DNA from 2 places in the Variovorax sp. efr-133-TYG-130 genome. Region 2 is predicted to be linked to the other one. Evidence: predicted binding sites of a transcription regulator. Region 2 holds the regulator's gene; the other holds the start of a gene.

Region 1 (15,820 bases), on a different contig from region 2:
TCGACGCAATGACCCACGGGTCTTCGCACGAACGGCCCGTGGGAATGAGCACGCCCTCGTAGCCGAGGTTGTCGGCCGCGCCGGCAATCTGCTGCAGGTAGGCCAGGTCGATGGGGCGCGCGCCTTCGCTCGTGCCCAGGTAGCGGCTGTCGCCGTGCGTGGGGAGGAACCAGAAGATCTGCATCACGCGACTCCGGCGCCGGCTGCTTCGAGCACGTTGATCTTCTTGGGGATCAGCTTCAGCGCGAAGAAGGTGTCGGCGATCTGTTGCTGCTCGGCGAGGATGGCCTTGGTGATGGCTGCGGTGCCGTAGTCCACGCGGCCCACGGAAAGATCGGCCACCGGCTTCGGCAGGCCCCAGAGCGTGGCGAGCTCGCCCGCGTAGTCGCCCTTGTTGGCTGCACCCCAGACGTCGATCTTGTTGATCTCCTCGACCGCGATGGCCAGCACGTCGGCGTTCCTGGCCACGTAGTCGAGCGACGAGAAGTAGTACCCGCGGTTGCCCACCACGCCGGTGGCGTCAGCCAGGATGCGCGCGTCGAGCGATTTCTCGGCCGCGGCAAGGAACGGATCCCAGATGACCCAGGCGTCGACCGAGCCCTTCTCGAAGGCGGCGCGCGCATCGGCCGGCGGCAGGTAGACCAGGTTCAGGTCGGCATACGGCAGGCCGTGCTTCTCGAACAGCTTGACGATGAAGTAGTGGACGTTCGAGCCCTTGTTGAGCGCGATCTTCTTGCCCTTCAGGTCGGCCACGGTCTTGATGGCCGAGCCCTTGGGCACGAGCACCGCCTCGGCCTTCGGACGCGGCACGGTCGCAGCCACATAGGCCAGCGGCGCGCCGGCAGCCTGCGCGAAGATGGGGGGCGCCTCGCCCACGTCGCCGAAGTCGATCGAGCCGACGTTCAATGCTTCGAGCTGCACGGGGCCGGCGGTGAACTCGGTCCACTTCACGGTCACGCCCAGCGGCGCCAGACGCTTCTCGAGCGTTCCGCGGCCCTTGAGGACGCTCAGCGGCCCTTTCTGGTTGCCGATGCGGAGTTGGCGCGCAGGCGCCTGGGCCAGCGCGGCGAAAGACGGCAGCACGGCGGCGGCGGCAACGCCCTGGATGAGCCGGCGGCGGGGTGTGGAAATCAATGTCATGGCAATGCCTGGATGTGGTTGAGCCGCGTGCTCACGCGGCGGCGATGAAACTCACGATCAGCGCGATGGCGCTGACGACGATGACGCTGGCAGCCAGATCGCCCAGCGCGTGCCAGAGGGAGCGCGGCGAGGCGTCGAGCACGGAGTCTTCGGTGGCAACGGGGTTCATGCGTGGATTCCTTGGTGTTGCAAAACGTCGGGCAAAAGCTGTCCCGCGCCGCGCACAGGCGGTTCTCAAAAAGCGGGATCAGGGATGAGGTCGAAAGAGCCGGGCTCGCGCGGAGCCCCGGCCTCAGACGCTACATCGCACGCGCGAGAAGGGCACCGGCTCGAAGCCGTGGGTTGGCGGCAGCTTCAGGCCTTCGGTGGCCAGCACTTCGACGGCTTCGTTGAGCCGTTCGGCCAGGTCGTGGTGCACCTGGTAGGCGTTCTCGGGCGTCAGCGTGATCTGCGAATCGCTGGCGTACACGCCCGGCAGGATGTGGCGCGCCGACAGCGACTGCAGCACGGGCCGCAGGGCGTAGTCGAGCGCGAGCATGTGGTGCGGGCTGCCGCCGGTGGCCAGCGGAAGCACCGTCTTGCCCTTGAGGGCGTTCTGCGAAAGCAGATCGAGAAAGACCTTGAGCACGCCGCTGTAGGCGGCCTTGTAGACCGGCGTGGCCACCACGACCACGCGGGCCTCGGCAACCTTGGCGATCGCGTCGACGATGGCCGGATGGTTCCACTCGGCCAGCAGCAGCGCCTGCGCCGGCAGGTCGCGAATGGCGAGCCGCTCGATGCGGGCATGGCGCTGGGCCAGCCGCTCACCCACCGCTTCGAGCAAGGCGGTGGAACGGGACGGGGCCGAAGGGCTGCCGGCAATCAGGAGAACGGACACAAGAGACTTTCGTTCGGTAAAGAGGAGCGAGGAGCGCGAATGCCTGGGGGCCGCCGCGCACGGCCGCCCGAAGCGGCCGGCCCGCCCCCGGCAGGGGGGTGGGCGAAGCGACACGAAGTGCGCGCAGCCTGGGGGGTTACTTCTGTTTTGGTGCGTAGATCTGGTCGAAGGAGCCGCCATCCGCGAAGTGCTCCTTGTCCGCCTTCGCCCAACCGCCGAAGGCCTGGTCGATGGTCACCAGCGTGAGCTTGGGGAACTGCTTGTCGTACTTGGCCTTGGCCTTGTCCGATGTCGGGCGGTAGAAGTTGCGCCCGGCAATGTCCTGGCCTTCGTCCGAGTACAGGTACTTCAGGTATTCCTCGGCCACGGCACGCGTGCCCTTCTTGTCGACGACCTTGTCGACCACCGCCACGCTGGGCTCGGCCAGGATGGAGATCGAAGGCACCACGATCTCGAACTTCTCCGGGCCGAATTCCTTCAGCGCCAGGAAGGCTTCGTTCTCCCAGGCCAGCAGCACGTCGCCCACGCCGCGCTGCACGAAGGTGATGGTCGCGCCGCGCGCGCCGGTGTCGAGCACCGGCACGTTCTTGAACAGGTTGCCGATGTATTCCTTGGCCTTGGCGTCGCCGCCGTACTTGCGCTTGGCGAATTCCCACGCGGCCAGGTAGTTCCAGCGGGCGCCGCCTGAGGTCTTGGGGTTGGGGGTGATCACCTGCACGCCGGGCTTGACCAGGTCGTCCCAGTCCTTCAGGCCCTTGGGGTTGCCCTTCTTCACCAGGAACACGATGGTCGAGGTGTACGGCGCCGAGTTATGCGGCAGGCGCTTCTGCCAGTCTGGCTTGACGAGGCCGCCGTGCGTGACGAGCGCGTCGATGTCGCCGCCCAGGGCCAGCGTGGCCACGTCGGCGTCGATGCCGTCGATGATCGAGCGGGCCTGCTTGCCCGAGCCGCCGTGCGACTGCTTGACCGTGACGTCCTGGCCGGTCTTGGCCTTCCAGTACTTGGCGAAGGCCTGGTTGTAGTCCACGTACAGCTCGCGGGTCGGGTCATAGGACACGTTCAGCAGCGTCACGGGACCCGCGCCGCCTTGGGCGAACGTCGGCAATGCCGACAGGGCCATGGCACCGGCCACGCCGGCACCCAGGGAAAGCTTGATAAAGTCGCGGCGAAGGCTCATGGTGTCTTGCTCTAAAAAGGCATATCAATGAAGCTGCGTATTCTCAATACGACATATAGAAACTGGAACGACCAAGTTTTCAGTTCTAAATAGCTAAATCAACTAAGCAACCGCTTTCCCCACCAGAGGCAACAGAAATGGCACGCATGGTTCAGTGCATCAAGCTCGGCAAAGAGGCCGAAGGGCTCGACTTCCCGCCCTATCCCGGAGAACTGGGCAAGCGCCTGTGGGAGAACGTCAGCAAGGAGGCCTGGGCCGCCTGGCTGAAGCAGCAGACGATGCTGGTCAATGAAAACCGGCTGAACCTGGCCGACCTGCGCGCCCGCCAGTACCTGGCGCGCCAGATGGAAAAGCACTTCTTCGGCGAAGGCGCCGACGTGGCGCAAGGCTACGTACCGCCATCGGCCTGACCTCCAGTCTTCGCGCACTTCGCCGGCGGCCCGGCAAAGCCGGTTCCGCGGTGCCCCTGGTGAAGAGGCCCTCTGGATCGTTCCGTCATGGCTGAACCAGTGACCTGGCGCGCCGACGGCGTGCCGCGCAGCGAACGCTTCGACGACATCTACCACACCGAAACCGGCGCACTGGCGCAATCGCGCCATGTGTTCCTGGGCGGCTGCGGCCTGCCCGAGGCCTGGGCCGGACAGCCGCAATGGCTGGTTCTCGAAACCGGCTTCGGGCTTGGCCTCAATTTCCTGACAACCTGGCAGGCGTGGCGCGCGGATCCCGAGCGGCCGCGCATGCTGCACTTCGTTTCTATCGAGGCGCATCCGGTCTCGTCCGGCGACCTGCTGCGCGCGGCCGGGGCCTACCCCGAGCTCGCTGCGCTGGCCGGCGAACTGGCCGCGCAGTGGCACGGGCTGCTGCCGGGCTTCCACCGCCTGGCCTTCGACGATGGCCGGGTGCTGCTCACGCTGTGCATCGGCGACGTGCAGCCGATGCTGCGCGCGCAGCGCTTCGACGCCGACAGCATCTTTCTTGACGGCTTCAGCCCGCAGCAGAACCCCGGCATGTGGTCGGCGGACACGCTGAAGGCCGTGTCGCGCTTCGCACGGCAAGGCACCCGCATCGCCACCTGGACCATCGCGCGGGCGATCCGCGATGCGCTGGCCCAATACGGCTTCACGGTCGAGAAACACCAGGGCCTGCCACCCAAGCGCGACTGCCTGCGCGGCGTGTTCGCACCCGCCTGGACGGTGCGCCGGCGCGAACCCGTGCCCGAGCGCATCGGGGCACCGGGGCGCTGCGCCGTCATCGGCGCCGGCCTGGCCGGTGCGGCGGTGGCGGCGAGCCTGGCGCGGCGCGGCTGGCGGGTCACCGTGCTCGACGCGGCCGACTGGCCAGCCTCCGGTGCGTCGGGGCTGCCCGTGGGCATGCTCGCGCCGCATGTGTCGCCGGACGACGCGCTGCTGTCGCGGCTCACGCGCGCCGGCATCCGCGCCACCTGGACGGAACTCGAGAGGCTGCTGGAAGAAGGCCGCGACTGGCGCGCCAGCGGCGTGCTCGAGCGCCGGCCTGACGGCGACGTGCGCGTGCCTGCAGGCTGGAGCGCCAGCGGCCCCAACGAGTCCTGGCCCGCGAACGACGGGCAACTGGAAACTGTCGGCCTGCCCGGCGACGCCGCCGCGCTCTGGCATGGGCGCGCGGCGTGGGTGCGGCCGCACCGGCTGATCGCAGCCTGGCTGCGCCAGCCGGGCGTCGAGTTCCGCGGCGGTTGCCGCGTGGCGCGGCTGGAGCGGGAGGCTGGCGGCGACTGGCAGTTGCATGACCCGGCCGGCCAACTGCTGGCCGAGGCGGACCGCGTGGTCGTCTGCGCCGGCCATGAATCAGGCCGCTTCGCACCCGCCCTTCCGCTGCAGCCGGTGCGCGGCCAGGTCGCCTGGGGGCCCATGCCCGATGGCGCCGCGTTGCCCGCAACCCCGATCAACGGCGACGGCCACCTGATCGCCCATGTACCCAACGGCGCCGGCGCCCCGATCTGGCTGGCCGGTGCGACCTTCGATCGCGACAGCACCGACCTCGCACCGACGGCAGCCGACGCCGATGCGAACCGCGAACGGCTGAGCCGGTTGCATCCCGCTTCCGCCGCAGCGCTGGCGCCTTCTTTCGCACGGGGCGATGTCGAAAGCTGGGTGGGCATCCGCTGCGCCTCGGGCGACCGGCGCCCGCTGGTCGGTCCGCTCGAAGGCTCCGCCACGGGCCTCTGGGCGTGCACCGCGCTGGGCTCGCGCGGCCTGAGCTTCGCGGCGCTGTGCGCCGAGCTTCTGGCCGCGCAGTGGCATGCCGAGCCGCTGCCGTTGCCAGCCACGCTGGCCAAGGCGCTAGGCACCCAGCGCCTCTGAGGCGCGCCCGTTCGGGCAGGTCGTCAGCCGGGCTGCCGCGAAGGCGCCAGCATGTGGTCGATGCGAGTGTCGCCGTAGGTGCGCAGCACCTCGGAAATCACGACCTTGTACCCGTCGAGCCAGTTCGCCTGCGCGGCCTTCGCTTGCTGGTGCACGGGGTGGCGGATCAGCGCCTGCAGGCTGTCCAGCGAGTCCCAGTAGTAGACGTTCGACACCAGCCCGTTGCCGGGGTTCTCCCACGTCTCCTCGCCCAGGTAGCCGGGCAGCGACTTCGCCGCGGCGGCGATGGTCTGGTCGAGGCGGTGGAACTCGTCGTCGAACTGCTTCTTGGCAAAGATGAAGGTGGCGGAGTACATGGCGGAATCGAAACCTCCCGGGAAAGTCGGCAAAAGCCCGGCCCGGTGCGGGCCGGACGGGGGCCAAACGGGGGCTGATTCTGCGGCATGGGTACTGCAATCAACCAACCGTCCTTCATTCGAACGCGTGAGAATGCAACGCATGGCCACCCAATACGACATCAAGCACACCACCGTCTACCGCTACAACAAGCCGGTCACTTTCGGTCTGCACCGCGTGATGTTCCGACCGCGCGACAGCCATGACCTGCGCGTGCTCGCCACCGACCTGCAGGTGAGCCCGGAGGCCTTCACCCGACTGATCCAGGACCCGCACTCCAATTCCGTCGCGCTGGTGCAGCCGATGGGCGAGGCGACCGAGCTGCGCATCGTGTGCTCGTTCACCATCGAGCATGTGCCCGCCCAGCAGGACCAGCTGGCGCTCGATCCCGCCGCCGAATTCCTGCCCTTCGCCTATACGGTGCAGGAGCGCCTGGACCTCGAGCACTACCTGCGCCCGCACCACGACGACGACACGCAGGGCGCGCTGATCCGCTGGGCCCACCAGTTCCTGCACACCGACAAGCCCAACAGCACGCGCGAGGTGCTCGCGCGCATGAACGCGCACATCGGCCAGAGCCTCGAATACAAGGCGCGCGACGAAGAAGGCACCCAGACACCGCTCGCCACCCTGGCGCTGGGCAGCGGCAGCTGCCGCGACTACGCGCTGCTGATGATGGAAGCGGCGCGGCGCCTGGGCATCGCCACGCGCTTCGTCTCCGGCTACATCTACGACGCCGCGCTCGACACCGCGGCACAGGCCAAGGGCGATTCGATGACCGGCGCCGGCACCACGCACGCGTGGCTGCAGGCCTACCTGCCGGGCATCGGCTGGATGGCCTTCGACCCGACCAACAACCTGATGGGCAGCGGCCAGCTGATCCGCGTCGGCGTCACGCGCGATCCGGCGCAGGCGGCGCCGATCTCCGGCAGCTGGTACGGCGATGCCGAGGCCTACGAAGGCCTCGAGGCGACGGTGGTGGTCACGCGCCGCAAGAACTGAGGCGCGCCCCCGTCGATCGACGGGTGCTGTCGCGCAGGCGATAGCCGTTGCGGGAAACCCCGCAGCGCCACATTCCCCAACACCTCTACGCTGCGCCGCCGGCCAGCGAAATAGCACGATCGTTCTGAACGATCGCGGGTGCAGCGCCGCGCCGGTCATTTCTTCTCGAGAACTCACAAGAACGGAGAGAGACACCCCATGCATTCAGCACGCCTGACACTTCTTGCACTGGCAGCCAGCCTCGCGGTCGCATCCTGCGGCGGTGGAGGCGGCGGCGGCAACAGCCTCGGCTTCATTCCCGCGCCCACGCCCGCACCCGCGCCTGCCGCACCGCCGCCTCCCGCGCCGCCCCCCGCTCCCGTCGCCGAAGAAACCCGCCTGCAGGACAGCCGCAATTCGTTCGCGCCGGCGGATCCCTCGGCCACCACCTTCGCCGCGCTCGCGGCGGACGGCAGCGACACGGTCGACAACAGCACGACCAGCCGCTGGGCCGGCATGCTGGGTGGGGCCCAGTACAACGTCGAGGTGCCCGCCAACTGGAACGGCCAGCTCGTGATGTATGCGCACGGCTATGCGGGCGAAGGCAACCTGCTGCAAGCCGGCACGCCCACCATCCGCCGCTACCTGATCCAGAACGGCTACGCCTGGGCCGCCTCCAGCTACAGCAAGAACTACTACGACGTGCGCGCCGGCGTGGAAGACACCAACGCCCTCGCCCTGCAGTTCAACGCCATCGCCAAGGCCCGCGGCCGCAACCTGGCCGCGCCGTCGAAGATATTCATCACCGGCCATTCGATGGGCGGCCACATCACGGCGGCTGCCATCGAGGACGAAACCTACGCCACGGCCAACCACAAGGTGAAGTACAACGGCGCGGTGCCGATGTGCGGCGTGGTGGGCGACACGGAGCTGTTCGACTACTTTGCCGCCGCACAAGTCACAGCCCAGGCTCTGGCCGGGCTGCCGAAGTACCCGACGCCCAACTGGGCGGACATCTCGGCGCAAGTGGGCTCGACGCTGTTCACGAGCTTCACGACCACCCCGCCCAATATCGACACATCCGCCACCGGGGCCAAGTACGCCTCGGTGATCGAGAACCTGACCGGCGGCCAGCGCCCAATGTTCGACCTGGGCTTCAAGTCGGGCGGGTCATTCGCCGCCGTGTGGGGCGTGTTCGGCAGTGACGGCACCGTCAACGGCATCCTGAACAAGAGCACGCTGGACACCAACCGCTTCACGTACACGATCGAAGGCGACATCCCGGGTTCGAGCGCGCTGAACGCGTCGGTGCTCAAGCTCACGGCCGCCGCAGACGCCAACCGGCTGCGCACCGACGGATTGCGCTGGATTCCCAAGGCCAACGGCGAATTCAAGATCCCCGTGGTGACACTGCATACGCTCGGGGACCTGTACGTGCCCTTCAGCATGGAACAGATCTACAACAAGCGCGTGGCGGCCAAGGGCAACAGCCAGTGGCTGGTGCAGCGTGCGGTGCGCGGCATCACGCATTGCGACTTCACGGTGAAGGAACAGGTCGAGGCCTTCGACGCGATGATCAAGTGGGAGCGCGATCCCGCCGGCGCGAAGCCATTGGGTGACGACGTACTCACCCCGGCCACGGTGGCCGCACCGGACTACGGTTGCAAGTTCACCCGCCCACTTGGCACAGTCGACGAAAGCAACACAAGCAAGGCTACGCGCCCGGCTGCAGCCTTCGCGCACCCCTGTCCGGCCTGAGCGCAGCCAGCCGAAAGCGTGGTCAGGCCGCGGGCGGCACAGCTGCCCGCGCTTGCGCCAACTGCGCCTCCAGCCGCGCGACGAGCGCCCGGGCCTCGTCGCCTTCCGGAATATCCCGCCCGCTGTCGCGCCACGCGACGGCGCTCTTGAAGCCCTCGGCCTCCGCCTGCCGACGGAACCACATGCCCTCCGGGTTGTGGCGCGTGATGCCGTCGAACACGGTGGCGAACATCTGGCTCTGTTCCAGCCCCATCGAATGCCAGACCTGGTTGACCACGAGCTTGTGCATCATCAGGTGCGAACGCGGCACGCCCGCGATGCGAAGGGCCAGCTTCAGCGTGGCCTGGTCGAGCCGGTCGGCGGGCACGGAGAAGTTCGCCAGGCCCCATTCGGCCGCCTGCTTTCCGTCGATGGTGTCGCCGGTGAACATGAGGTGCTTGGCGCGCATGGCGCCGAGCCGATAGGTCCACATGGCGGTGGTCGGGCAGCCCCACACGCGCGTGGGCATGTAGCCGATGCGTGCGTCGTCGGCCATGGCGAGCAGGTCGCAGCACAGCGCGATGTCGCTGCCGCCGGCCACTGCGTAGCCGTGCACCTTGGCGATGGTGGGCTTGCGGCTGCGCCAGAGGGCCATGAAGTCGTCGGTGTTGCCCTTCATGGCGGCGTAGTCCAGCATCGGGTCCCAAGGCGTCTTCTCCTGCCGGCAGGGGTGGTCGCCGTGCCCTTCGCGGCCTCGGCCCTCGGCGTAGTCGCCAAGGTCGTAGCCGGCGCAGAAGGCGCGGCCCGCGCCCTCGACCACGATGACGTGTACCTCGTCGTCGGCCCCGGCCCACTCGACCGCGCGGCGGATCTCCGAGGGCGTGGTCTCGCCGATGGCATTGAGCTTCTCGGGGCGGTTGAGCACGAGGCGCGCGATGCGCGGATGCTGCGGGTCCTTGTCGATCAGGACGGTGTCGAAAACTGGCATGGTCTCTTGTCTCCTGTGTGTTGGAACGGGTCGCGCCACGCTTGTAGCATCGCCCCCCACCACAGGCAAACCGCCGATCAGGCCCCTGCCGCGCTCCCCGCACCGCCCAGCTGGAAGCGGAACACGGCCCCCTTGTCGGGCTGCTGCACCAGGCGGATGTCGCTGTCGTGCAGTTGCAGGATGCGCTTGACGATCACCAGGCCCAGCCCGCCGCTGCTGGCGCTGTCGGTGCGCGAGCCGCTCATGAACACCGGACGCATGAAGAGCGACTTCTGCAGCTCGCCCGGAATGCCCGGGCCCGTGTCGCTCACCTGCACCGTCACGCCGGCGTTCTCCGGGCGCAGCTGCACCACGATCTCGCCGCCCGCCGGCGTGTGGCGGATGGCGTTGTCGAGCAGGTTGGTCAGCACCCGCTCGATCATTCCCAGGTCGGCCGACACCACCGGCAGGCCCGGCGCGATGTCGGGCTTCAGCCGCTGGTGGCGCGCCTCGGCCGCCAGCTCGAACTTCTGGAACACGTCCTGCACCAGGTCGGCCAGCGCGAAGTTTTCTTTCTCGGGCTTGACCACGCCGTACTCGAGCCGGGCCAGCTCGAACACTTCCTGCGCGAGCCGGCCGACCTTGCGGCTCTGGCCGAGCGCGATTTCCAGATAGCGCCGGCGCTCTTCCTCGCTGAGCGTGCCGGCCTTGAGCAGCAGGGTTTCGAGGTAGCCGTGCAGCGACGTGAGCGGCGTGCGCAGGTCGTGCGAGATGTTGGCGAACAGCTCGCGGCGCTGCTGGTCCTGCAGCGTGAGCTCGCGCCATTGCTCGGCGATGCGCCGCGTCATCTGCGTGAAGGCCTGGCCCAGCTGTGCGATTTCGTCGGTGCCCCGAGACAGGCGTTCCAGCGTGGGCGTCTCGCGCTCCAGCGAGGCGATGCCCTCGGTCTCGAAGCGCTTCACCGCCGCCGTCAGCTCGCGCAGCGGCCGGGTGATGAGGCGAAAGGCCGCAAGCCCCGCCAGCAGCCCGAGCAACGCCACCAGCCCCATCGACCACAGCGTGGTGCGCAGCACGTTGTCGGTGGCCACGTTGGCGACCAGCGCATCGTGGTCCTCGCCCTGCAGCACCACGTAGACGTAGCCCGCGTCGCGCCCGTCCATGCGCAGCGGCGCGGCGCTGAAAACCTTGGAAGCGGTGAGGCTGCGCGGGTCGTCCCCGCCGATGGGCAGCGGCGCGCCCGCGAGCAGCTTGCGGATCGGCTCCAGCCCGACCGTGTCGCGCTTCAGGTGCCCCTGCGGCGCCGCCTGTGCCTTGATGCGGCCGTCCAGGCCCAGCAGGTAGACCTCCACGCTCGGATTGACGGCCATCAGCTTGTCGAACAGGTCTTTCACCGCCTCCTGGTTGAGTCCGCCGGGCTTCATGAGCTCGGAGTTCCCGGCGATGTGCGCCGCCAGGCCGAGCGACAGCCGCTGCACGACCTCCTGCTCGTGAATGCCGTTGGAGCGCATCTGCAGCCAAGCCGAGGCGCCGCAGCACACCAGCAGCAGCACCGCGAACACGGCCGAAAGGCGCCGCGACAGCGTGCTCCAGGCCGTCATGCCGAGTCCTCCCCGTTGGCGGCAGGCGACAGCTTGTAGCCCCGCCCCCACACCGTGAGGATGCGCCGCGGCTGCGCCGGGTCGGCCTCGACCTTGATTCGCAGCCGGTTGATGTGGGTGTTGACGGTGTGCTCGTAACCGTCGTGCTGGTAGCCCCAGACCTGGTTGAGCAGGTCGAGCCGCGAGAACACCTTGCCGGGGTTGCGGGCGAAGAAGTACAGCAGGTCGAATTCGCGCGGCGTGAGTTCGATGAGCTTGCCGTCCACCCGCACCTCGCGCGCCAGCGGCTCGATGTCGAGGTTGCCCAGCGTGAGGCTGCCAGACTCCATGCGCGCGTTGCGGGCCAGCGCGTCGGTGCGCCGCAGCAGCGCCTTCACCCGCGCCACCAGCTCCAGCACCGAGAAGGGCTTGGCCAGGTAGTCGTCGGCGCCCAGCTCCAGCCCGAGGATGCGGTGCACCTCGCTGGAACGGGCGCTGATGATGATGATCGGCGTGTAGCGCGTCATGGCGCGGGCACGGCGGCAGATTTCGAGGCCGTCGATGCCGGGCAGCATCAGGTCGAGCACCAGCGCGTCCCAGTTGCCGCGCTCCAGCTCGCGCAGGCCGGCATGGCCGTCGGCGGCGTGCTCGACCGCATAGCCCTCGTCGCGCAGGTGCATGCGCAGAAGTTCGGCAATGTGGGCGTCGTCCTCGACGATCAGCACGCGCTTGGCTGTATCCATGGGGTGGCATTCTCCCGCGATACGCGGTCTGGAGTTATCACGATTAATTGAAGTTTGCGTGATGAATCGGCCATGGGGTGCGCCAAACAATCCGCTCCATGAACAGCACAGCCATCGCTCCTCCCGCCGCCCAGGCCCCCGAGGCAGATCGCCGCCCCATCCACCCGCTGTGGATGCGCGTCACGCACTGGCTCAATGCGCTGGCGGTGCTGGTGCTGGTGACGAGCGGCTGGCGCATCTACGACGCGTCGCCGTTCTTCCCGTTCACCATTCCCACCGTGGTCACGCTCGGCGGCTGGCTGGGCGGCGCGCTGCAGTGGCACTTTGCCGCCATGTGGCTGCTGGTGTTCAACGGCCTGGTGTACCTGGTGCTGAACATCGCCAGCGGCCGGCTTGCGGCCAAGTTCTTTCCGGTCACGCCGCGCGGCGTGCTGCACGACGCGCTGGCTGCGTTGAAGGGCAAGCTCTCCCATGCCGACCCGCGCCGCTACAACAGCGTGCAGAAGCTGGCCTACCTGTTCGTGATGCTCGACCTGATCGTGATCGTGCTGTCGGGCCTGGTGCTGTGGAAGTCGGTGCAGTTCGCGGTGCTGCGCGACCTGCTGGGCGGCTACGAATTCGCGCGCCGCATCCATTTCTTCGCGATGGCCGCCATCGTGGCCTTCGTAGTCGTGCACCTGGTGATGGTGGCCCTGGTGCCCCGCACCCTTCTCACCATGCTCCGCGGCCGCGCACCCAAGGCCTGACCCAACCATGAAAATCTTCAAGGCACCCACCCTGAGCGGCATCGACGGCGAGGCCGTGCTGCGCGAAGCCCGCACGCTGATCGAAAAGAAGCTCGACCAGCCGTCGCGCCGCCTCTTCATGCAACGCTCGCTCACGCTCGGCGGCCTGTCGCTGCTCACGGGCTGCAGCATCAGCGACAACGCGCAGGTCGATGCCGCGCTCACGAAGATCTCGCGCTTCAACGACAAGGTGCAGGGCCTGATCTTCAGCCCCACGCAGCTCGCGCCGACCTACTCCGAAGCCGAAATCACCCGCCCCTTCCCGTTCAACGCCTACTACGGCGAAGACGAAGTGCGCTTGGTCGACGAAGCCGGCTACAGGCTCGAAGTGACCGGCATGGTCGCCGACAAGCATGCCTGGACGCTGTCCGAGCTGCGCGCCATGCCGCAGGAAGACCAGATCACCCGGCACATCTGCGTGGAGGGCTGGAGTGCCATCGGCAAATGGGGCGGCGTGCGCTTTGCCGACTTCCTGCGCCGCATCGGCGCCGACACCACCGCCAAGTACGTGGGCTTCAAGTGCGCCGACGACTACTACACCAGCATCGACATGCCCACCGCGCTGCACCCGCAGACGCTGCTGACGCTGACCTACGACGGCCAGCCGCTGCCGCCCAAGTACGGCTTTCCGATGAAGCTGCGCATGCCGACGAAGCTTGGCTACAAGAACCCGAAGCACATCAAGGCGATGTTCGTCACCAACACCTATTCCGGTGGCTACTGGGAAGACCAGGGCTACAACTGGTTCGGAGGGAGCTGAGGGGCTGCCACAGCCGCTCGACTGCCGATGAAAGCGCGAGGCCGTGTTCCAAGGAACCAGGCCGATCTTTTTGAAAAATGACACCTCAACTGGAAGACTCCAAATGAACAAGCTCACCGCAACCCTGCTCGCTACCTGCATCGCCTTCGCCGGCGCCTCTGCCTTTGCCGCCGACGAAATGGCGAAGGACGGCATGGCCAAGGACTCGATGTCCAAGGACGCCATGAAGAAAGACTCGATGGCGAAGGACTCCATGTCGAAAGACTCGATGTCCAAGGACGGCATGAAGAAGGATTCGATGGCGAAGGACAGCATGTCCAAGGACGCCATGAAGAAGGACTCCATGTCGAAGGACAGCATGTCCAAAGACTCCATGTCCAAGTAAGCACCGGGCGCGAACCACCCGATCCGCCCCGCCATTGACGAACGGCGGATTGGGCGTCAATGTCGCGCCATTCGACAGGAGCCCCCTGAAAGGAAAGCCAATGAAATCCTTCGCACTGACCGCAGGCACCCTGGCCGCCGCGGCCCTCGTCTGGTATGCGGTGCCCTCGTCCGCGGAAACCTCGCGCCGCGTTCCGGCTCCTACGGCCGACCTGACCGCCGCCCCCACGGCCAGGACGGAGACCGCCGTCTTCGCCGGCGGCTGCTTCTGGGGCGTGCAAGGCGTGTTCCAGCGCGTCAAGGGCGTGAGCAATGCGGTCTCCGGCTATGCCGGAGGCGACGCCAGGACGGCGCGCTATGAGGAAGTCGGCTCGGGCCGCACCGGCCATGCCGAGTCGGTCCGCATCACCTACGACCCGCAGCAGATCAGCTACGGCAAGCTGCTGCAGATCTATTTCTCGGTGGCGCATGACCCGACCGAGCTGAACCGCCAGGGCCCCGACACCGGCACGCAATACCGCTCGACCGTGTTCGCGGAGAACGCCGAGCAGGCGCGCATCGCCAGGGAATACATCGCACAGCTCAACCAGGCCAAGACCTACGGCAAGCCGCTGGCCACCACGGTCGAGCTGTCGAAGCCCTTCTTCGCCGCCGAGGACTACCACCAGGACTACCTGACGCTGCACCCGAGCCAGCCCTACATCGCGATCAACGACATGCCCAAGATCGATGACCTGAAGAAGCTCTTCCCCGAGGTCTACAAGGCGACGCCCTCGCTGGTGAAGGTAGCCAAGGCCGGCTAGCCTCCGCGCAGCACCATCAGCAGCACGCCGGTGGCGGCCAGCGCGGCCGTCCAGGCGTGGCGCTGGAATCGATCGCCCATGAGCCGGGGATGCAAGGCCACGCCACGGCACACGCCGGCGGCGATGGCGCCGGTCGTCGCCAGCATCGCGGCCGTGTGCACCCCGATCGCCGCCAGCGCCAGCAGCAGCGAGCCCGAAGCGGTGATTTCGCGTGCCGGGTTGTCGGCAAGGCACAGCGGCATGAGCGCCGGCACCAGCATCAGGCCAGCGCCGTGCGCGGTGGCCATGAGAAAGGACCACAGCGCGATGCCGACCTGCCCCGCGCGGATGCCTGAAGCGCCATGCCCGGCCTGCGAAGCTCCGCCGCGCAGGCAGCGATAGGCAGCCAAGCCCAGCAGCAGCCCGCCCGCCACGCCGTGCACCCGCGCATGTTCCATCGACATGCCCCAGGCGAACCCCCACGCCACCACGGCAACCGACACGCAATGCCCGAGCGCGATGGGCAGCAGCGCCCGCCGCGCCTGCGCCCCGTTGCGGGCCTGCACGCCGCATGCGGCAGCGAACATCCAGCCGTTCGCCGGGCTCAGCCCATGAAAGGCGCCGAGGCCGGCGACGGCCAGCCAGGGCCACAGGCTCGCCATGCTCGCCATGACATGCCCGATCGGTTCGTCAGCGCCGGGCTCAGGCGCGATGCGAGCAGCAAGAATCCGCCGCGGCCCTCGCGGCGGGCGCCGGCTCGTAGCGGTCGTGATGGCGCACCCACTCCATCTTGTGCGGCACGTCGCGCTCGCCGCGCCCCTCGGGCGTGAGGTCCATCAGGCTGTAGGCGCCCATCATCACTTCCACGCCGCGGCCATAGGTCGAGTAGGTGTGGAATACATCGCCCGCTTCGTCCTTGTAGAACACGCTGACGCCGGGTGCCTCCGAGGCCGGGAATGCACGCCTGGCGTAGTTGTAGTCGACCTCGCCAGCGTCCAGTTCCTCGGGCGTGAAGCTGACGTGGAAGTCGTGGTTGAAGTCGCTGCCGTTGGACGACACCCAGTCGAACCGCCAGCCCATGCGCTCGCGGAAGCGGGCGATCTCGGCCAAGGGCGCGCGCGAGACGGCCACGAAGCTGATGTCGCGCTGCGCCAGGTGCACGTTCATGCCGTCGG
Region 2 (15,820 bases):
CCTCGTCTTCATGTTCGAGGCCATGGGCGTGCGCACCGGCATCGACATCCGGAAACTCATCGCGGCGCGCGCGCCGCTCATGGCCGGCCTGCCGGGCGAGCCGGTCTACGGCATGACGCCGGAAGCCGGATTGCCCAAGGGCTTCGTCCAGGAACACATCGCACAACATGTCTGAAGCCAATCCCCTGCCGTACGCCGGCGTTCGCGTCGTCGAGTTCACCCACATGGTCATGGGCCCGACCTGCGGGCTGCTGCTGGCCGACCTCGGCGCCGAGGTCATCAAGGTCGAGCCCATCGAGGGCGACAACACGCGCCGCCTGCTGGGCTCCGGCGCGGGCTTCTTCCCGACTTTCAACCGCAACAAGAAGAGCATCGCGCTCGACCTGAAGAAGCCCGAGGGCGTGGAGGCCGCGTTGCGCCTCATCGCCACCGCCGACATCGTCAGTGAGAACTTCAAGCCCGGAACCATGAAGAAGCTGGGGCTGGACTACGACACGCTGGCCAGGCTCAACCCGCGCCTCATCTACGTGAGCCACAAGGGCTTCTTGCCCGGCCCCTACGACCACCGCACCGCGCTCGACGAGGTGGTGCAGATGATGGGCGGCCTGGCCTACATGACCGGCCGCGCCGGCGACCCGCTGCGCGCCGGCACCAGCGTGAACGACATCATGGGCGGCATGTTCGGCGCCATCGGAGCGATGGCCGCGCTGCGCCAGCGCGAGCTCACCGGCAAGGGCTGCGAGGTGCAGTCGGCGCTGTTCGAGAACAACGTGTTCCTGGTGGCGCAGCACATGATGCAGTTTGCCGCCACCGGCAAGGCGGCCGACCCGATGCCCAGCCGCATCTCGGCCTGGGCGGTGTACGACGTGTTCACCGTGAAAGACGGCGAGCAGATCTTCCTGGCGGCCGTCAGCGACAAGCAGTGGGCCATCTTCTGCAAGGCCTTCGGCCTGGAGGACATGCTGGCCGATCCGCGCCTGAAGACCAACAACGACCGCGTGCTGGCGCGCGACTGGATGATGCCCATCCTGCGCTCGCACCTGGCGGACCGCAGCGCCGCCGAGCTGGCCGCCGTGTTCGAGCGCAACGAGCTGCCCTTCGCGCCCATCACCAAGCCGCAGGCGCTGTTCGACGACCCGCACCTCAACGCCACCGGCGGCCTCGCGCCGGTGCGCATGAACGACGGCAGCACGGCCAAGGTGCCGCTGATGCCGTTCACGCTGGACGGCGAACGCCCCGGCATCCGGCTGCAGCCGCCGCACATCGGCGAACACAGCCGCGAACTCCTCAAAGAAGTGGGCTACAGCGACGAACAGATCGCCGCGCTCGCAAAACACAACATCACCCTCGGAGACTGACCCCATGCAATCGATCACACGGCGCGCACTGCTCGCCTGCGCCGCGGCCGCGGCATGCCTGAGCGCCGCACCCGTCCTCGCCGAAACGGCCTGGCCCGACAAGCCGGTGCGCCTCGTCGTGCCCTACACGCCCGGCGGCGCCACCGACATCGTGGCGCGGCTGATCGCGCAGAAGGTCATGGACGACACCAAGTGGACCTTCATCGTCGACAACCGCGCGGGCGGCAACGGCAACATCGGCATGGACGTGGTGGCCAAGGCCAAGCCCGACGGCTACACCATCGGCCTGGGCCAGACCGCCAACCTCGCGATCAACCCGACGCTGTTCCCCAAGATGCCCTACGACGCGCTGAAGGACCTGGTGCCGGTGGCCGTGGTGGCCTCGCAGCCGGTGGTGCTGGTGGTGCGCACGGAGGCGCCGTACAAGTCGCTGGCCGAACTGGTCGCGGCCGCCAAGGCCAGGCCGGGCGAGATCAAGCAGGCGCTCGCGGGCACCGGCACGCTGGGCCACATGGCCGGCGAGGTGCTCGCCAAGCGCGCCGGCTTCAAGGTGCTCAACGTGCCCTACAAGGGCGCCGCGCCCGCCATCACCGACCTGCTCGGCGGGCAGACCGACTACATGTTCGCCACGCCGCAGGGCGCGCTCTCGATGGTGAAGGGCGGCAAGCTGCGCGCGCTGGCCGTCACCTCGGCCAAGCGCCTGCCGGTGATGCCCGACGTGCCGACGGTGGGCGAGAGCTACCAGGGCTTCGAGGCGGTGGACTGGAAGGCCATCGTCGTGCCCGCCCGAACGCCCGCCGACATCGTGAAGAAGCTCAACGCCGCCATCGGCAAGGCGCTGGCCAGGCCGGCGACCATCTCGCAACTGCTGGCCGAAGGCAGCACGCCCGGCGGCGGCAGCCCGGAGCAGGCGGCGCAGTACATCAAGGCCGAGCATGCGCGCTGGGGCGCGGCGGTGCGCGAGGCGGGCGTGCGGCCCGAATAAGGCCGCTTCCTTCGCGGGGCGGGGGGATATAGTTCCGCCCGCCATGGACCGCCTCAAGCAGCTCGAATCCTTCGTTTCCGTCGCGACCCGGGGCGGCCTCACCGCCGCGGCCAAGGCCGAGGGCGTGGCCCCGGCCATCATGGGCCGCCGGCTCGACGCGCTCGAAGAGCGGCTGGGCGTCAAGCTGCTGGTGCGCACCACGCGCCGCATCACGCTCACGCACGAGGGCAGCGCCTTCCTCGAAGACTGCCAGCGCCTGCTGACCGAATTCGCCAACGCCGAGGCCAGCGTGAGTGCCGGCGGCGTCAAGGCGAGCGGCCACCTGCGGGTGACGGCGCCGGCCGGCTTCGGCCGACGCCACGTCGCGCCGCTGGTGCCGCGCTTTCATGCGCTGCATCCGGAGGTGACGATTTCGCTGAACCTCAGCGACCGGGTGGTCGACGTCACCGGCGAGAGCTTCGACTGCGCGGTGCGCGTGGGCGACCTGCCCGATTCGTCGCTGGTGAGCGTGCGGCTGGCCGACAACCGCCGCCGCTGCGTCGCCACGCCCGACTTCGTGCGCCGGCACGGCAAGCCGAAGCATCCGGGCGAGCTTTCGCGCTTTGCCTGCCTCACGCTGTCGAGCGACGCTTCGCAGACGCGCGGCTGGGCCTTTCGCGTGACCACCGAGGCCGGCGCGCAGGAGCTGATCCACCTGCGGCCCAGCGGCCCGCTCGATTGCTCCGACGGCCAGGTGCTGCACGACTGGTGCCTGGCCGGCCACGGCATCGCCTGGCGCAGCACCTGGGAGGTAGAGGCCGAGATCGACGCCGGCCTGCTCGTGCCGCTGCTCGACGAATTCGCCGCGCCGCCCAACGGCATCTACGCGGTGTTCGCGGGCGCCAAGCACCTGCCGCTGCGGGTGCGGCTGTGGCTTGATTTCCTCAAGGAGCAATACGGGAACCCGGAATTCTGGGGCGGCAGGGCCTGAGGGCAGGGGTGCGGCGGCACAATCTCTTCACATTTGAAATTCTGTTGACGCGCTCCCCACGTTGACAGCGATCGAGGCTCCTTCGCGAAACACCGAGGAACCGGCTTTGCCGGGCCTCAGGTGTTGCCCCCGGCAGTGGGTTGGCGAAGCGACACGAAGTGCGCGCAGCCTGGGGGCGAGCCACATCCTTGAAAGTCACCGATGACGCTCGAAGCCATCCTCGCCTACCTGCACATATTGGCCATCCTGACGATGGTCGTGTTCATCTCCAGCGAAGCGGCGCTGTGCCGGGTGCAGTGGCTCAACGCAGCGGTGGTGGAGCGGCTGGCCAAGGTCGACATGGTCTACGGCATCGCGGCCATCGCCGTGCTCGCCACCGGCATCGCGCGCACCTGGTGGGGCATGAAGGGCACGGCCTGGTACTGGACCAACCCGCTGCTGCACGTGAAGCTGGGGCTGTTCATCATCGTCGGCGTGCTTTCGATCTTCCCGACGCTCACCTATTTCCGCTGGCGCAAGACGCTGCGCGCCACCGGCAAGCTGCCGGACGAGGCCGACATCAGGAAGACGCGCAAGCTGGTGATGGTGCAGGCGCACCTGATCGCGCTGATTCCGCTGGTGGCGGTGTTCCTGGCGCGCGGCTTCGGCAAATAGGAAGCCGGGACGAAAAAAAGCCCGCGCGAGGCGGGCTTTTTCAGCGCTGGCGGTGAATCAGCCCTTGGCTGCGTCCGCTTCGCACTTCTTCATGAAGCTGTTCTTGGCGGCGCCGGCCAGGGCCTTGCCGTTCTTGTCCACAGCCTTGGTGGCGCAGGCGGGAGCGGCGGCGGCCTTGGCGTCCTTTTCGCACTTCTTGACGAAGCTGGCCTTGGCGGCGCCGGCCAGGGCCTTGCCGTTCTTGTCGACAGCCTTGGCGTCGCAGCTGGCGCCGGCGGCCGGCGCGGCCATGGCGGCGGGAGCGGCCGCCGGTGCGGCGGCCTTGTCTTGCGCGTAGGCGCCGAAGGAGAGACAGGCGCCCAGGGCTACCAGGGAAAGGAACTTCTTCATGGTGATATGTCCTTGCAAGGTTGGTTGTGACAGTTGCCCCGCCCCGGGGCCGACCATCGTAACGGGCCAGGTTCACGATTGGATGACCATCGTCAACAGCTCCCGGGTTTGCCCCCGGTAAAATTCGCAGATGCTATTGGTCAAACAGGAGCTGCTCGCGGCGCTCGCGAACACGCTCGAATCCCTCTCGCCCGGCGCTGGCTCCAAAGCCGCGTTCGAGTCGCCCAAGGTGGCCGCCCATGGCGATTTCGCCAGCACGGCAGCCATGCAGCTCGCCAAACCGCTAGCGCGCAAGCCGCGCGAGCTGGCCGAACAGCTCAGCGCCGCCTTGCTCGCAACCCCCGCTTTCGGCCAATGGGTCGAGGCCATCGAGATCGCCGGCCCCGGCTTCCTCAACATTCGCCTGAAGACGGCGGCCAAGCAGCAGATCGTGCGCGAGGTGCTGTCGGCCGGCGAAAGCTTCGGCCAGCAGCCCGCAACCGGCGAGAAGGTGCTGGTCGAGTTCGTCTCCGCCAACCCGACCGGCCCGCTGCACGTCGGCCACGGCCGCCAGGCCGCGCTGGGCGATGCCATCTGCAACCTGCGCGCCTCGCAGGGCGAGAGCGTGTGGCGCGAGTACTACTACAACGACGCCGGCGTGCAGATCCAGACGCTGGCCAACAGCACCCAGCTGCGCGCGCGCGGCTTCAAGCCCGGCGACGCCGAATGGCCCAGCGGCGAAAAGGCGCCGGCCTACAACGGCGACTACATCGCCGACATCGCCGAAGACTTCAAGGCCAAGAAGACCGTCAAGTCGGAAGACCGCGAAGTCACCGCCACCGGCGACATCGAGGACATCGACGCCATCCGCGAGTTCGCCGTGGCCTACCTGCGCCGCGAACAGGACCTGGACCTGCAGGCCTTCCGCGTGCACTTCGACCAGTACTACCTGGAGTCGAGCCTCTACACCAGCGGCCGCGTCGAGGCCGCCGTGCAGAAGCTGGTGGCCGCCGGCAAGACCTACGAGCAGGACGGCGCGCTGTGGCTGAAGTCGACCGACTACGGCGACGACAAAGACCGCGTCATGAAGAAGCAGGACGGCACGTACACCTACTTCGTGCCCGACGTGGCGTACCACATCGCCAAGTGGGAGCGCGGCTTCCACAAGGTCGTCAACATCCAGGGCACCGACCACCACGGCACCATCGCCCGGGTGCGCGCCGGCCTGCAGGCCGTGGGCGAGGGCATCCCCGAGGGCTACCCCGACTACGTGCTGCACACCATGGTGCGCGTGGTCAAGGGCGGCGAGGAGGTCAAGATCAGCAAGCGCGCCGGCAGCTACGTCACGCTGCGCGACCTGATCGAATGGACCAGCACCGACGCCGTGCGCTTCTTCCTGCTGAGCCGCAAGCCGGACACCGAGTACACCTTCGACGTCGACCTCGCGGTCACCAAGAACAACGACAACCCGGTGTACTACGTGCAGTACGCGCATGCGCGCATCTGCTCGGTGCTGGCGGGCTGGGGCGGCGACCGCGCCACGCTGGCGGGCGTCGACCTGTCGCCGCTGGAAAGCCCGGCGGCCCAGGCGCTGATGCTGCTGCTGGCCAAGTACCCGGCCATGCTCACCGCCGCTGCGCGCGATTTCGCCCCGCACGACGTCACTTTCTACCTGCGCGAGCTGGCCGCCAGCTACCACAGCTACTACGACGCCGAGCGCATCCTGGTGGACGACGAGAAGGTCAAGCTGGCCCGCCTGGCGCTGGTCGCCGCGACCGCGCAGGTGCTGCACAATGGCCTCGCGATTCTCGGCGTCAGTGCGCCGAGCAAGATGTGAACCACCCCACCATGAAGAAGACAACCAGACAACGCGGCAACATCGTCATCGGCCTGATCATCGGGCTGGTGCTCGGCCTGGGCGTCGCGCTGGGCATCGCGGTCTACGTGACCAAGGTGCCGATTCCTTTCGTGACCAAGACGCAGCGCGGCGGCGCCGAGCAGGACGAGGCCGAGGCCCGCAAGAACCGCGACTGGGACCCGAACGCGCCGCTGGCAGGCAAGGCTGGCGCGCCCAAGCCGGCGCCGGCCGCGGGCGGTCCGGTCAATCCCGTCACCGGCGAGCCGGCCACCACCGCCGTCGCGCCTGCCACCGCGCCGGCGACCACCGCGCCGCCCGTGCCCGTGGTGGTGCCCCCCACCGCCGCCAAGCCGCGCACCGCCCCCGCGCCCGCCGAGGCCAACGCGCTGCCGCCGTCGAACGACCCGCTGGGCGACCTGGCGCGCGCCCGCTCGGGCGGCGGCTCCGGCAGCACGACCACCGCGTCGGCCGCGCCCAGCAGCAACAGCAGCGCCGCCAGCAGCAGCTCGGGCGCCGACCCGTTCATGTACTTCGTGCAGGCCGGCGCCTTCCGCACCACCGACGACGCCGAGGCCCAGCGCGCCAAGCTGTCGCTGATGGGCGTCGAGGCCAAGGTCACCGAGCGCGAGCAGGCGGGCCGCACCGTCTACCGCGTGCGGGCCGGCCCCTTCAACAAGAAGGAAGACGCCGACCGGCTCAAGGAGCGCCTGGACGGCGGCGGTCTCGATTCAGCGCTCGTGCGGGTGCAGCGCTGAAGCCGTGGCGATCGATTGCCACCAATAGCCCTTAAGCTTCGCCGCGCGGTATCTGCCGCCACCATTCATCGCCTTGGGCGCGCCGCGGGCGGGGGAACTCCCCGCCGCGTGCCGGCTCAGTCTGCCGTACCAACTGGAGAACCCTTTCAATGAAACGTCGTGACTTTTCGCTGGCCGCCACCTCGCTCGGGCTGCTGTCCCTGGCCGCCAACCCGGCCCATGCCCAGGCGCGTGCGCCCAAGGCCGGCACCGAGTACCTGGTGCTCGACAAGCGCGTGCCCGTCGACGCGCCGGCCGGCAAGGTCGAAGTGGTCGAGTTCTTCTCGTACAACTGCCCCCATTGCAACGACTTCGAGCCGTCGCTCGAAGCCTGGGTCAAGTCGGCCCCCAAGGAAGTGGCCTTCCGCCGCATCCCGGTGCCTTTCGTGGGCAACGACGTCGAAGCCAAGCAGCGCCTGTACTACACGCTCGAGGCCATGGGCAAGGTCGACGAATACCAGCCGAAGGTGTTCAACGCGATCCACGCACAGCGCCAGAACGTGAACGGCGACGCCAACATCATTGCCTGGGCCGCCGCCAACGGCCTCGACGCCGCGAAGTTCAAGGAACTGTTCACCTCGTTCGGCGTGGCCAGCAAGGCCAAGCGGGCTTCGCAGATGACCGACGCCTACAAGGTGGCCGGGGTGCCGGCGATGGCCGTGGCCGGCCGCTGGTACGTGGACGGCGAAACCGCCGGCAGCATGACCAAGGTGCTGCAGGTCGTGAACTACCTCGTGGGCGAAGCCAAGAAGGGCTGACACGGGCTTTGCGCACCTCGTGGCGCCGCGCCTCATCCCCGGCCCGCTTCGGCGGGCTTTTTCATCTGTGCGTGCGGGTTGTCGCAATCAGCCGCATACAATGCCGAGCAAGTTTCGTGCCTCTATGACATTGCATTCTTACTCCACCACTCCCTTCCTGCGTCGCGGCGGCCGCCTGGCCGCCGCCGCGTTGCTGCTGGCCGGCCTTGCCTCGGGCGCCCTGGCCGAGACCGCCGACCGCAGCAAGCCGATGAACATCGAGTCGGATGCCATGCGCTACGACGACCTCAAGCAGACCAGCGTGTTCACGGGCAACGTGCTGGTAACAAAAGGCACGATCATCATCCGCGGCGCGCGGCTCGATGTCCGCCAGGACGCCGAGGGCTACCAGTACGGCGTGGTCACGGCGGCACCCGGCAAGCGGGCCTATTACAAGCAGAAGCGCAACGCCCCCGACGAGTGGATCGAGGGCGAGTCCGAAGTCATCGAGTACGACAGCCGTGCCGACAACGTCAAGTTCATCCGCAACGCGGAAATGCGCCGCCTGCTCGGTTCCACGCCGAACGACGTGAGCACCGGCGCCCTGATCGTCTACGACCAGAGCAACGACACCTACACGGTCAACGGTTCCACCGTGCCGCCGAACACCGCGGTCAACGCGTCGTCCCCGAGCGGCCGCGTCAAGACCATCCTGACACCCAAGGCCGCCACGGCGCCCGCGCCCGGCGCACCGGCCGGAGCCAAGCCGGCAGCGTCCACGCCCGCGCCCGGCACGGGCCTGCGCTCGACCACCACGCTCGGTGGCGATGGAGAAACCCGCAAGTGATCGAAACCGCTGGAACCCAGGAAGCCAACGGCGCACCGGGCAGCCGCCTGGTGGCGCGCGGCCTGAAGAAGAGCTACGGCAGCCGCACGGTCGTGAAGGACGTCTCGCTCGACGTGCAGAAGGGTGAAGTCGTCGGGCTGCTCGGCCCCAACGGCGCCGGCAAGACCACCTCGTTCTACATGATCGTCGGGCTGGTGCGCGCCGACGCGGGCGACATCACCATCGACGGCGAGCCCATCGCCCACATGCCCATCCACCGCCGCGCGCGCATGGGCCTGAGCTACCTGCCGCAGGAAGCCTCGATCTTCCGCAAGCTCACGGTGGAGGAAAACGTGCGCGCCGTGCTCGAACTGCAGCACGAGCCCGACGCGAGCGGCAAGCTCGCGCCGCTGTCCAAGCAGCACATTGAAGAGCGCCTGTCCGAACTGCTGGCCGACCTGCGCGTCGACCACCTGCGCGATTCGCCGGCGCTGGCGCTGTCGGGCGGCGAGCGACGCCGCGTCGAGATCGCACGCGCCCTGGCCACCCAGCCGCGCTTCATCCTGCTGGACGAGCCCTTCGCCGGCATCGACCCGATCGCCGTCATCGAAATCCAGCGGATCATCAGCTTCCTGAAGGAGCGCGGCATCGGCGTGCTCATCACCGACCACAACGTGCGCGAAACGCTGGGCATCTGCGATCACGCGTTCATCATCAGCGACGGGCATGTGCTGGCACAAGGTACGCCCTCGGAGATCGTCGACAACGCCGAGGTACGCAGGGTGTACCTGGGCGAACACTTCCGCATGTAAGGAAGGGTCGGGTTCTCCACATGAAGCAAGGGCTGTCCCTTCGCGTCTCGCAGCACTTGGCGTTGACGCCCCAACTGCAGCAGTCGATCAGGCTGCTCCAACTCTCCACGCTCGAACTGAGCCAGGAAGTGGAGCAGATGCTCGACGAGAACCCCTTCCTCGAGCGCACCGCGGAAGAAGCGGCGCGCGAGGAGTTCGGGCTCGACACCGCCGACGCGCCCGCGGCGCGCGATGACGGCAGTGACGGCGGCGACGGCGAGAGCGACTTCACCCCGCCGCCTGCCAGCACCTCCACCGCCTCGACCGAGACCGCCACCACCACCACGGCCGACTCCGACGGCCCCGCCGCCGAGATCGCCGAGCGCGAGCCCGACTGGGAAGGCGACGGCACCGTCGACATGGCGCCCGACGACAGCGAGTGGGGCAGCGACGCTCCCGCGCGCCAGAACAACCTGGGCGACGACGAACGCGCCGACGCCACCGAACTCGCGCGCAGCCAGGAATCGCTGCAGTCGTTCCTGCACCGCCAGGCGCTGAGCCTGCGCCTGAGCGAGAACGACAGCGCCGCGCTGCGTTTCCTGATCGAGTCGCTCAACGACGACGGCTACCTCGAAGACTCCCTGCCCGCGCTGGCCTCGGGCCTGGCCGGCGACGACAACGACCAGTTCGACGACCTGGTGCACCACTTCCAGGTGGCGCTCGGCCTGCTGCAGAGCCTGGAGCCGGTGGGCGTTGGCGCGCGCGACCTCGGCGAATGCCTGAGCATCCAGCTGCGCGCGCTGGCTGCCGAGGACGACGACGAGGACGAAGAGCAGGCACAGGTCTACAAGACCGCGATCGCCATCTGCAAGCAGCCGATGGAGCTGCTCGCGCGGCGCGACTTCAAGCGCCTGGCCACGCTCACCCGCAGCAGCGAAGAGCTGGTGCGCTCGGCGCTGCAGGTCATTGCGCGGCTGGAGCCCAAGCCGGGGCGCCGTTTCGTCGACGTCGAGCGCAACATCGTCATTCCCGACGTGATCGTCACCAAGACCGGACGCGGCACCAACGTCAAGTTCCGCGTCATGCTGAATCCCGAGGTCATGCCGCGCCTGCGCGTGCACGACATCTATGCCGGTGCGCTCAAGTCGCACAAGGGCGAGGGCAGCCAGGCGCTTTCGCAGCGGCTGCAGGAGGCGCGCTGGTTCATCAAGAACATCCAGCAGCGCTTCGACACCATCCTGCGCGTGAGCAACGCCATCGTCGAGCGCCAGAAGAGCTACTTCGTGCACGGCGAGCTGGCCATGCGCCCGCTGGTGCTGCGCGAAATTGCGGACGAACTGGGCCTGCACGAATCCACCATCTCGCGCGTGACCACCGCCAAGTACATGGCCACGCCGTTCGGCACGGTCGAGCTGAAGTATTTCTTCGGCTCGGCGCTGGGCACCGAGACCGGCGGCAACGCGTCGAGCACGGCGGTGCGCGCGCTGATCAAGCAGTTCGTGAGCTCCGAGAGCATCAAGAAGCCGCTGTCGGACAGCCAGATCTCCGAGATGCTGAAGGAGCAGGGCATCGAGTGCGCGCGCCGCACCGTGGCCAAGTACCGCGAGGCCTTGCGCATTGCGCCCGCCAATCTGCGCAAGGCCCTGTAGAAAGCCTTCGATGAGCCGTCTCCCGATGTCGCGCTGGGGCCATTGGGTGATCGCTTTGCTGGCCGTGCTGCTGTTCAGCGGCTGCGCCACCCTGCCCGACGAGGCGCCGCGCCCGCCCACCAAGGCCATGGCCGTGTCGGCCGACACCGCGCTCGGCAAGCTCGCGATGGCGGCCCAGCCCGACCCCGACCTGAGCGGCTTTCGCCTGATGCCCGGCGGCGACTTCGCCTTCGCCACCCGCATAGAGCTCGCGCGCCGCGCCCAGCGCACGCTGGACGTGCAGTACTACCAGATCGAGAACGACGAGACCGGCCGCTACCTGCTGCGCACCCTGCGCGACGCCGCCCTGCGCGGCGTGCGCGTGCGGGTGCTCATGGACGACCTCTACACCTCCGGCGAAGACGAACTGCTGCTCGGCTTTGCCGCTACGCCGAATGTGGAGCTGCGGCTGTTCAACCCGTTCCCGGCCGGGCGCAGCAGCCTGGTCAGGCGCTTCGCGGCTTCGCTGTTCGACTTCAGCCGCGTGAACCGCCGCATGCACAACAAGCTGTTCATCGCCGACGGCGCGATGGCGGTGGCGGGCGGGCGCAACATCGGCAACCAGTACTTCACGCGCACGGCGGGCGAGAACTTTCTAGACCTCGACACCTTCGTGACCGGCGCGCTCATTCCCCGGCTCGGCAGCCTGTTCGACCAATACTGGAACAGCACTTATGTGCGCCCCGTGCAGTCGGTGGTGGCGAGCAACCTTTCGCGCGAGGAACTGCAGCGCCGCTTCGACGCCGCCACCGGCGCCGACACCACCCCGCCGCCGCCGCCGCCCGCGCCCAACGACCTGCTGGGCTACAGCCCGATCGCCGACGACCTGAACGCCGGCAGGCTGGGCCTGATCTGGACCCTGGCCGAGGCCTATGCCGACTCGCCCGACCGCGTGATCGGCAAGACCGCGTCGTACGGCGGCGTGCCGCTGCTAGACGTCGACAGCGTGCGCTACAACGTGGTCGAGCAGATGCGCCGCGCGCGCGCCGAGGTCACCATCGTCTCGCCCTACCTGATACCGGGCGCCACGGGGCTCGAGGTGATGCGCGAGATCCGCGGGCGCGGCGTGAAGATCAGCGTGGTCACCAATTCGCTGGCAGCCACCGACGAGCCGCTGGTGCACACCGCCTACCGCCGCTACCGGCCCGACATGCTCAAGCTCGGCGCCGACCTGTACGAGCTGAGCTCCACGCGCACCCGGCGCAGCGTGCGGCTGGGGCTTTTCGGCACCACGGTCGGGCGGCTGCATGCGAAGTCGGCGGTGATCGACCGGCGCACGCTGTTCGTGGGTTCGATGAATTTCGATCCGCGCTCGGAATCGCAGAACACCGAGATCGGCCTGATCATCCACAGCCCCGAAATGGCGCAGCAGATGCTCAAGCTGCTCGACGTGCTCAAGCAGCAGGGCGCCTACCGGCTGCGCTTTGCCGAAGGCAACAACGACGGGCGCATCGAATGGGTCAGCGACGATGCCGGCCAGATCACGGTGCTGCACGAGGAGCCCGATTCGGGCTTCTGGGACCGCACCATGCTCGAACTGCTGGCGCCGCTGACGCCCGAGAGCCTGCTCTAGGCCTGCTTCAGGCGCGGCCGGTGCCCGGTCAGTGGCCGCCGCGCAAGGCCGACCAGACCAGCCGCACCCCCAGCAGCCCCATCACGCCGCCGGCCGCGCGGTCGATCCAGGCCTTGTAGCGCAGGTAGGCCGAGCGCGGCGCCGCCGAGGAAAGCGCCAGCGCCACGATGGCGTACCAGCCGGTCTCGATGCAGAAGATCACGGCCGGCACCGCCAGCGCCAGCACCAGCGGCACCTCGCGCGGCAGGAAGGCGGCGAAGATGCTGGCGTAGACCACGGCCGTCTTCGGGTTGCTGACCTGGGTCGCCAGGCCCAGCAGGAAGGTGCGGCCGCCACGCCCCTGCCGGCCGGGGGAGTTACCCACATCGGGTGTCACGGCCAGTGGCTGGCGCGCGCCGCGGCAGATGCGAAAACCCAGGTAGACGAGGTAGGCGCCGCCGAAGCCTTTTATCGCCAGGTAGAGCCCCGGCACCGCCAGGAACGCCGCCTGCAGTCCCGCAAGCGCCGCGATGGCGAAGACCAGTCCGCCAGCCCCCATGCCCAGCGCCGCAGCCAGCCCGTCGCCGCGCGAGGCTACGGCCGTGCGCGCCACCATCACGAAACTCGGGCCCGGGCTCATCGCGCCCACCGCCATCGCGCCGGCGATGCCTAGCAAGGAAAGGGTGTTGTCCATCGGGGCTGCCTCTTGGTGGAAATTTGAAATGGGTGAATAGCGTGGAGAAAGTCACGCTGATCAACGACTGAAAAGTAAACTTTAAGTAGTACTAAAATTATGTTTTCGTTTACATTTTGTGTACCGACTTCCGCGGTGCACAAAAATGAAAAATCTCTACCTTCTGGCCATCTGGGCATTGATCCTGTCCTGTTTGCTGAGCTTCTTCTACTGGAGCGATGCGCCGCTGGCCGAGCAACTGCTGTTCGGTGCGGTGATGGCGGTGGCGATGGGTGCCTGGATGCTGGTCTTGCTGAATCTTCCGCGTGCCCTGATGGCCGCCCGCGACTGGCTGAAATCCCCGAAGGACGACGGCGACGAACCGCTGGCCGCGAGCCGCCCCGGCAAGACCATCGTCAGGTAGGCAGGCCGGCAGGGCCGCCAGCCACGGCGCCGGAAGCGCCTACGGCTGGACGTTGACCGCTTCCACCTGCACCAGCAGCTTCACCTTGTTCTCGAACCCGAAGTTCAGTCCCCAGGTGATTCCCCAGTCGCTGCGTTCCACCGTGGTCTCGAAGTCGCCGCCGCACACCTGGCGGTTGATCAGCGGACTCAGGTAGCAGTTGAAGCGCACCGCCTTCAGCGTCACCGGCCTCGTTTGCCCCATCAGCGTGAGCGTGCCCGGCACGTCGACCACCTTGTCGCCGCTGATGTCGATCCGGTCGGCCACGAAGCGGCCGGTCGGGAATTCCGCCACGTTGAAGAAATCCTTGCTCTGCACGTGGCGGTTGAGCAGGTCGACGCCGGTGTTGATGGAGCTGATGTCCATCGTGATGTCGACCTTGCCGCTGGTTCCGGTGCCGTCGATCTGCACCGACCCATCCTTGGTGCTGAAGCGCCCGCGGTTGGTGGTGGTGCCGTAGTGGCCCATCTCGTACATGACGAAGGTGTGCGTCGGGTCGACCACGTAGTTCGCGTTCTTCTTCGGTCCGCCCGCGGGCTTCACGGCCACGGGCGGCGCCGTGTAGTCCTGCGCCGCGGCGCTGCCGCAGAAGGCCGCGGCCGACAGCAGCGCGGCAAGGATGAGCTTTTTCTTCACGGCGGTGGCTGGGTGTGTCATGAAAGAGTGGAGTGAGTGAGCAGCGGCGCGGCCTGGCGGGTCTTCACAGCGGGCCCAGGCCCGCGATGGTGAGCTTGAAGCGCACCTGCACCTCGTTGGCGACCATCGAGGTGTCGGTCCATTCGCCGTCGCCGACCTTGTAGTCGAGGCGCTGGATCGTAAAGCTTCCGGTCGCCACCGCCTGGTTGCCGCCGGCGGGGGCGATGCCGACCGGCACCGTCACCGTTTTCGCGGTGCCCTTGATGGTGAGCTTGCCCGTCATCTCGAACTTGCCGTCGCCCAGCGCCTTGATCGCGCTCGACTGGAAGGTGGCCTGCGGAAAGTGCGCCGCGTCGAACCACGGCGCCTTGGGCAGTTCGGCGTCGCTCATCGGAATGCCGAAGCCGGCGCTGGCCGTGTCGATGCGCAGCGCCACGCTGCCGCCCTCGGGCTTCTTCGGGTCGAACGCGACCTGGGCGTCGAATTTCTTGAACGTGCCTTCCACCGGCACGCCCATCTGCTTGCTGACGAACACGATCTGGCTCTTGTCGGCGACCAGCTTCGCGGCCGGCGGCTCGGCGAAGGCGGCCATGCCCGGCGCAAGCGCCAGCAAGGCCAGGGGAACGAAAAAGTAAGGGCGCTTCATCCGGCGGATTCCTTGCGTGGCGCGGGCCACATGCGTTTCAACAGACCGTCCCGGTCGATCCAGTGGTGCTTGAGCGCCGCCGCCACGTGCAGCAGCGTGACGCCCGCGAGCGTGAAGGCGCAGCCCTTGTGCAGCGGCTGCAGCACCGCCTCGGCAAAGGGCTGGTCGACCGGCATGAAATCGGGCAGCGGCAGCGCGCCGAACCACACCACCGGCACGCCCATTGCCGAGCTGTAGGCCCAGCCCGAGAGCGGCACCGCGAAGAACAGCAGGTACATCAGCGCATGGCCCGTGCGGTAGGCCGAGAGCTGCCACGGCGACATGGTGGCCGGCAACGCCGGCGGCCGGTGCCCGAGCCGCCACGCCAGCCGCAGCGCCGACAGCAGCAGGATGGTGACGCCGGCCCACTTGTGCCAGCTGTAGAGCTTCAGGCGCAGGGGGGAGAACGGCAGCCCCGTCATGTAGAGGCCGACGCCGAGCGAGCCCGCGATCAGTGCCGCGAGCAGCCAGTGCAAGGCGATGGCGACGCCACCGTAGCGCAGGTTGCGCGGATCGGCGGGGAGGGAAGAAAGAGGAGTGGCGGTGGACATCGGGGCAGGTCCGGCGGCCTGTGCGCGGAGCATATATCGGAAGCCGTGACGCTGTTGCACGGCCCGTGCCAGCGCTGCAACGGCAGCGGCACCGCAGGCCGAGCCGGACGCCTTCAGCCCGGCGGCAGCGCCTTCAGCAGCACCCCGTGCAGCTCGTCCGGCTGCACCGGCTTGCGCAGCGCATGCCAGCCGCGCTCCAGCGCCAGGCGCTGGGTGGCCTCGTTGATGTC

Evidence for each region. The regulator sigma-54, encoded in region 2, starts transcription at its own class of promoters, with help from an activator protein. The targets are predictions, from matches to a motif close to TGGCANGNAANCTGCTTT.
Region 1: QRN67_RS04305 (transglutaminase family protein) is a predicted target of sigma-54. The motif match lies at 5,973-5,990, and genes of this name have one in related genera.

The regions. Positions count from the first base shown of each region.
Region 1 covers NZ_JARVTD010000003.1:479,061-494,880, forward strand. The annotation lists gene ssuD (FMNH2-dependent alkanesulfonate monooxygenase) at 1-184, opposite strand, end outside; gene QRN67_RS04270 (sulfonate ABC transporter substrate-binding protein) at 184-1,140, opposite strand; gene QRN67_RS04275 (hypothetical protein) at 1,172-1,309, opposite strand; gene ssuE (NADPH-dependent FMN reductase) at 1,433-2,017, opposite strand; gene QRN67_RS04285 (sulfate ABC transporter substrate-binding protein) at 2,154-3,194, opposite strand; gene QRN67_RS04290 (oxidative damage protection protein) at 3,332-3,604, shown strand; gene mnmC (bifunctional tRNA (5-methylaminomethyl-2-thiouridine)(34)-methyltransferase MnmC2/FAD-dependent 5-carboxymethylaminomethyl-2-thiouridine(34) oxidoreductase MnmC1) at 3,692-5,533, shown strand; gene QRN67_RS04300 (antibiotic biosynthesis monooxygenase family protein) at 5,557-5,889, opposite strand; gene QRN67_RS04305 (transglutaminase family protein) at 6,032-6,931, shown strand; gene QRN67_RS04310 (alpha/beta hydrolase family protein) at 7,130-8,668, shown strand; gene QRN67_RS04315 (crotonase/enoyl-CoA hydratase family protein) at 8,691-9,698, opposite strand; gene QRN67_RS04320 (sensor histidine kinase) at 9,713-11,212, opposite strand; gene QRN67_RS04325 (response regulator transcription factor) at 11,209-11,934, opposite strand; gene QRN67_RS04330 (cytochrome b/b6 domain-containing protein) at 12,033-12,680, shown strand; gene QRN67_RS04335 (molybdopterin-binding protein) at 12,688-13,479, shown strand; gene QRN67_RS04340 (pentapeptide MXKDX repeat protein) at 13,583-13,864, shown strand; gene msrA (peptide-methionine (S)-S-oxide reductase MsrA) at 13,965-14,666, shown strand; gene QRN67_RS04350 (hypothetical protein) at 14,663-15,316, opposite strand; gene QRN67_RS04355 (DUF899 domain-containing protein) at 15,348-15,820, opposite strand, start outside.
Region 2 covers NZ_JARVTD010000007.1:31,451-47,270, reverse strand. The annotation lists gene QRN67_RS08755 (hydroxymethylglutaryl-CoA lyase) at 1-175, shown strand, start outside; gene QRN67_RS08750 (CaiB/BaiF CoA transferase family protein) at 168-1,358, shown strand; gene QRN67_RS08745 (Bug family tripartite tricarboxylate transporter substrate binding protein) at 1,363-2,343, shown strand; gene QRN67_RS08740 (LysR family transcriptional regulator) at 2,387-3,313, shown strand; gene QRN67_RS08735 (DUF2214 family protein) at 3,515-3,967, shown strand; gene QRN67_RS08730 (hypothetical protein) at 4,025-4,357, opposite strand; gene argS (arginine--tRNA ligase) at 4,488-6,173, shown strand; gene QRN67_RS08720 (SPOR domain-containing protein) at 6,185-6,949, shown strand; gene QRN67_RS08715 (thiol:disulfide interchange protein DsbA/DsbL) at 7,099-7,746, shown strand; gene lptA (lipopolysaccharide transport periplasmic protein LptA) at 7,871-8,572, shown strand; gene lptB (LPS export ABC transporter ATP-binding protein) at 8,569-9,363, shown strand; gene QRN67_RS08700 (RNA polymerase factor sigma-54) at 9,384-10,991, shown strand; gene QRN67_RS08695 (phospholipase D family protein) at 11,002-12,603, shown strand; gene QRN67_RS08690 (LysE family translocator) at 12,632-13,276, opposite strand; gene QRN67_RS08685 (hypothetical protein) at 13,422-13,679, shown strand; gene QRN67_RS08680 (YceI family protein) at 13,719-14,375, opposite strand; gene QRN67_RS08675 (YceI family protein) at 14,419-15,000, opposite strand; gene QRN67_RS08670 (cytochrome b) at 14,997-15,590, opposite strand; gene QRN67_RS08665 (ATP-binding response regulator) at 15,704-15,820, opposite strand, start outside.